2 regions of the Gordonia mangrovi genome follow, and region 2 is predicted to be linked to the other one. Evidence: riboswitches for the same ligand, from Rfam matches in the RefSeq annotation. Region 2 holds a riboswitch; the other holds the start of a gene.

Evidence for each region. A riboswitch is a leader RNA that binds a small molecule or an ion and turns the genes downstream of it on or off. The one in region 2 is predicted to bind cyclic di-AMP.
Region 1: it holds a riboswitch for cyclic di-AMP, as region 2 does, so the genes downstream of both, NWF22_RS00290 (C40 family peptidase) here and NWF22_RS16850 (transglycosylase family protein) in region 2, are expected to answer to the same signal.

Annotation. Positions count from the first base shown of each region.
Region 1 is NZ_CP102850.1:64,718-66,912, reverse strand. Features, by position in the region: gene NWF22_RS00300 (DEDD exonuclease domain-containing protein) at 1-292, opposite strand, end outside; gene NWF22_RS00295 (hypothetical protein) at 544-774, shown strand; cyclic di-AMP (ydaO/yuaA leader) riboswitch at 882-1,059, shown strand; gene NWF22_RS00290 (C40 family peptidase) at 1,074-1,781, shown strand; gene NWF22_RS00285 (C40 family peptidase) at 2,001-2,195, shown strand, end outside.
Region 2 is NZ_CP102850.1:3,709,815-3,712,009, reverse strand. Features, by position in the region: gene moaA (GTP 3',8-cyclase MoaA) at 1-389, shown strand, start outside; gene NWF22_RS16855 (MoaD/ThiS family protein) at 393-641, shown strand; cyclic di-AMP (ydaO/yuaA leader) riboswitch at 900-1,073, shown strand; gene NWF22_RS16850 (transglycosylase family protein) at 1,078-1,728, shown strand; gene NWF22_RS16845 (DUF6328 family protein) at 1,845-2,195, opposite strand, start outside.

The DNA.
Region 1 (2,195 bases), 1.7 Mb from region 2:
TCATGGGTGCGTCGGCGACCATGGCCTCGGTGATGCCGGTGAGTGTGACGATCTTCGGCGGGATCGGACATCCGGGGTCGACAAGGGTGGCGAACTCGCCGATCACCTCACCGCCGCGGATCTTCACCGCGCCGATCTCGGTGATCTGGTCCCCGCTCGCACTGCCGCCCGTGGTCTCGAGGTCGACGACGACCATCGTGGTGTCGAACAACGACCGGTCGAAACCGTCGTCCTCGGGCCCACCGTCACCATCCAGATCGGCGAAGGTGAGTTGTCCGTCGTCCATCGCCATCACACCCACCAGACGAACACTAGTTCGATGCAACGACAGATACTGGTGTGACAGGCGGGAAGGGTGGGTTTCGTGTCCTGCGGACGGAGTCTGTCGGTGGTCGTTCCTAGGCTTCTCCGCAAGCGGCGAATCGTGTCGGAGTCCGCTTCGGCACGCGTCGACACCCCGACAGCACTCAAGTGAGATGGAGATCACAGATGTACGTTGACTGCCAGTCCTGCCCGGGTCGTCCGGTCGCTTGCGACGGATGCATGATGCAGGTGCTGTTCGATGCTCCCAACTGCGAAAACCCAGTGGATCAAGGTGGAGAAAAGGTTACGGAACCGGGGCCTTCGGCAGACGCCGCGATCGATGCCGCGATCGATGTCTTCGTGGATGCTGCAATGGCCACCAGAGCCTCTGCAGTATCTGCAAGGGCGGGTAAAAGTACTGCTCACGGCGGTTTTTCGGGACGACCGCTACGGATCCTGCGGGCCGGCTGAGGATTCGGCGCCGGGGCGGTCGCCGACCATCGGTGGACAGACCCGCATCCGATTTCGTAACCTTTCCGAGACCTTTCAGAGCGTCCCGCTCCAACAGGAGTGGTCTGGATTGGTCACCGCTCAATCGCCCTCTGGGCGAACCGGGGAACCATCAGTTTCGGAGCGATCCGAATTGGGGTGAATCGCGCATGCCCGGCGACGTTGTGTGTCGTCGGTCCGCGCGTAGGGCCAGTCTTCCGGCCCGAATCCGACAGCTAACCCGGTCGGCGGTCGAAGGGAGAGCAAGGAGAAGTCGCTTCGTGGCGAAACATCGTTTGGAGCAGCCCAACCGGGGTAGCAAGGTGGCCAAGCGCGCGGTTGTGGCCGGGTCGATCACCGTCGGCTCACTCGCCGCTGCGGCAGGTCCCGCGCTCGCGGCGCCCGTGCACGTGCCGAACATCGGCAATTTTGAACTTCCTGGGGTCGACAGCAAGCAGATCCCCCAGCAATTCCAGGAGCCTCAGGCCGCTGCGCCGGCGGCCACCCCGGTCGCCAAGTCCCCGGGCGCCAGTGTCGAGATCCCGAACATCGGCACCTTCACGGTCCCGGGTCTCAACAACGACCAGATCCCGCAGCAGTTCCGGCCCAAGGGTGGCGGCGGCGGAATCCTCGGCGTGCAGCCGACCGTGGCACAGAAGGCCGTCAGCAACGCCGAGAGCAAGATCGGTTCGCCGTATTCCTACGGCGCTGCCGGGCCCAACGCGTTCGACTGCTCGGGCCTCGTCTACTGGTCCTACAAAAAGGCCGGCAAGACCATTCCTCGCGACAGCTACGGACAGCTCGGCGGAGGCACCCCGGTCGCCTCGATCGCCCAGGCCAAGCCAGGCGACGTGCTGATCTTCAACGGCGGCGGCCACGCCGGAATCTACGCGGGCAACGGCAAGTTCGTGCACTCGTCGACCTACGGCACCCCGGTGAAGAAGGACAACGTCGGCGACTGGTCGCTGACCGGAATCCGTCGTTACTGAGCGCAGTCGCAGCACGATGTGAGTTTTGTCGGGCGGATCACGTGAGCACGTGATCCGCCCGACACATCGCCCGGGCGGTGGTTGCCGCAGTCGCGGCGGCTTCTCCGGCGATGTGGGGGAAATGGTGGTGAACAGGTGACAGCCGTGGTTTCGGGACGGCATGCGGCAGACAGACGACCCGTGCCGGTATTGCTCGGCACGGCGGTCCTCGCGCTGGCAATGGTGTTCGGGCAGTTGGGTGCTGCCCTGCAGGTCGGTACTGCGTCGGCTGCCCCGGTTCGCACTCCTGACCAGCTCCTCACCGAATACCAGAAGCTGAGCGACGACGCCGAGAAGTCGGCCGAGGCGATGCACAACGCGCAGATCGAATACGACAAGCAACGACGCATCGTGGCCCAGGCGAGGGAGGCGTCG
Region 2 (2,195 bases):
AGATCCTCGCGGTCCTGCGCGACCACTTCCCGTTGCGACCCGACCCCCGCCCGCGCGGCAGCGCGCCCGCGGCCACCTGGCTCGTCGACGGTTTCCACGTCGACGGTGCGCCGGCACGGATCGGGGTGATCGCCTCGGTGACCCGCCCGTTCTGCGGCGACTGTGACCGCACCCGACTGACCGCCGACGGCGCGTTGCGCAATTGTCTGTTCGCGCAGGGCGAGACCGACCTGCGCAACGTGTTACGCAGTGGGCTCACCGGCCAAGACCTCGACGACGCACTCGCCCGACGCTGGCGGGGCAACACCTGGGTCAAGTCGGCCGGTCACGGTGTGAACGACCCGGGGTTCCTGCAACCGAGCCGGCCGATGTCGGCCATCGGAGGCTGACACGTGCAGCTGACCATTCGGTATTTCGCTGCGGCACGAGCGGCGGCCGGTACGGACTCGACGGTTCTCGAAGTGGCCGACGACGCGACTCTGGGCGATCTGGAGGCCGTGATCGCCAAGGACAACCCGGATCTCGAACGAGTGCTCGAACGGTGTTCGTATCTGCGGGATTCCATCGCCCTGTGCGACCGCACCGTCCAGCTCGGTCGGTGCGAGACCGTCGACGTCTTGCCGCCATTTGCCGGTGGCTGACGCCACATCCGCTTGTGAGCTTGATCACATAACGGATTGATCACGGCTAGGACACGACTCGACCATCAGGCCGTGAGCAGGCAGGACGCGAAATCTGAGTCGAAAGCCCCACTCAGACTCGGAAAATGCACTTGCCAACAACGTGATTAGCGATGCGAGAAGTCGTAGTGTGACTGAACGACGCCCCTGGGGGTCACGAGAACGTAACCAAATGCATACGTCGCATCGGCCGCGCCGAACCTCGCTCCACCGATGAGACGCACGAGAACGACATCTAGGAGCGAGGACGGGGGACCCACCTCCCGCAAGGGAATCGGACGTCGCACGACGTCCTTGGGGTCAAGTCCCGCGTTGACAACCGTCACCGACGGGGCCGGGCACCTCTCGCCCGAACCCGACAGCTGACTTCGTAGGCGCGTGGAGAGAGGAAACAGCAATGTCCGGACGTCATCGCAAACCGACGACAGCCACCACCACCAAGACCTTCGCCAAGGTCGCGCTGACCGGGGCCGTCCTGGGCGGCGGCGCCGCTCTGCTGGGTACCGGTACCGCCAACGCGGCCACCGACGCCGAATGGAACCAGGTCGCCCAGTGCGAATCCGGCGGCAACTGGGCTATCAACACCGGCAACGGCTACCACGGCGGCCTGCAGTTCAGCCCCAGCACCTGGAGTGGCTACGGCGGCGGCGAGTTCGCCCCGACCGCCGACCAGGCCACCAAGGAGCAGCAGATCGTCGTGGCCGAGCGCGTACTCGCCGGACAGGGCAAGGGCGCCTGGCCGACCTGTGGCACCGTGCTGTCGGGCCCCACCCAGCGCTCCGCACCGGCTGCACCGAAGCCCGCCCCGGCGTTGCCGAAGCTGCCCGAACTGCCCGCTCCGTTCGACTGGGCCACCACTCCGGACGCCGGGAGCACCGCAGATGTGACCAAGCAGGTCGACCAGGCTCTGGGGCAGGCGATCGACAACAACCAGATCACCCCCGAGGTGCGCGACCTGTGGAAGGCCGCCAAGCAGAGCGGCTACGAGCTCACCCCGGAACAGATCGAGCTGTTCAACCAGCACAAGGATCAGCTGCCCAACCCCTGATCGGCGGCAGCCGACCGCGCCCACACGGGCCCCCGTCGAAGGGCCCCGCACGATGGCTCGTGAGCCCGTGCGGGGCCCTTGTCCAATTTCTGGGCTCGGGCTGCTGCGCCGTCCGCTCAGTCGTCGCCCAGGCGCCGACGCTCGTTCACCGGGAGCACCACCCACATGCAGGCGAAGACGACCACGGCCATCGCCGCCGCCGACAATGCCGCCCACCCGCCGAACACGATGTCGAAGATCACGGCGAGGACGCCGGTGAGTGCCATCCCGAGGAATGTGATGCCGATCAGGGTCAGTCGATGGGCACGGTTGACCAGCCGATCGATCGCGTGCCGGCGAAACAACAGTCGATGCAGTGCGACCGGTGAGATCAGGGTGATGGTGGACAGCACCGCGAACACCAGGCTGACCACGAAGACGTACTGCTGGCGCGCCGTGAGTTCCTCGAAGCCCTCTTGAAACGGGAC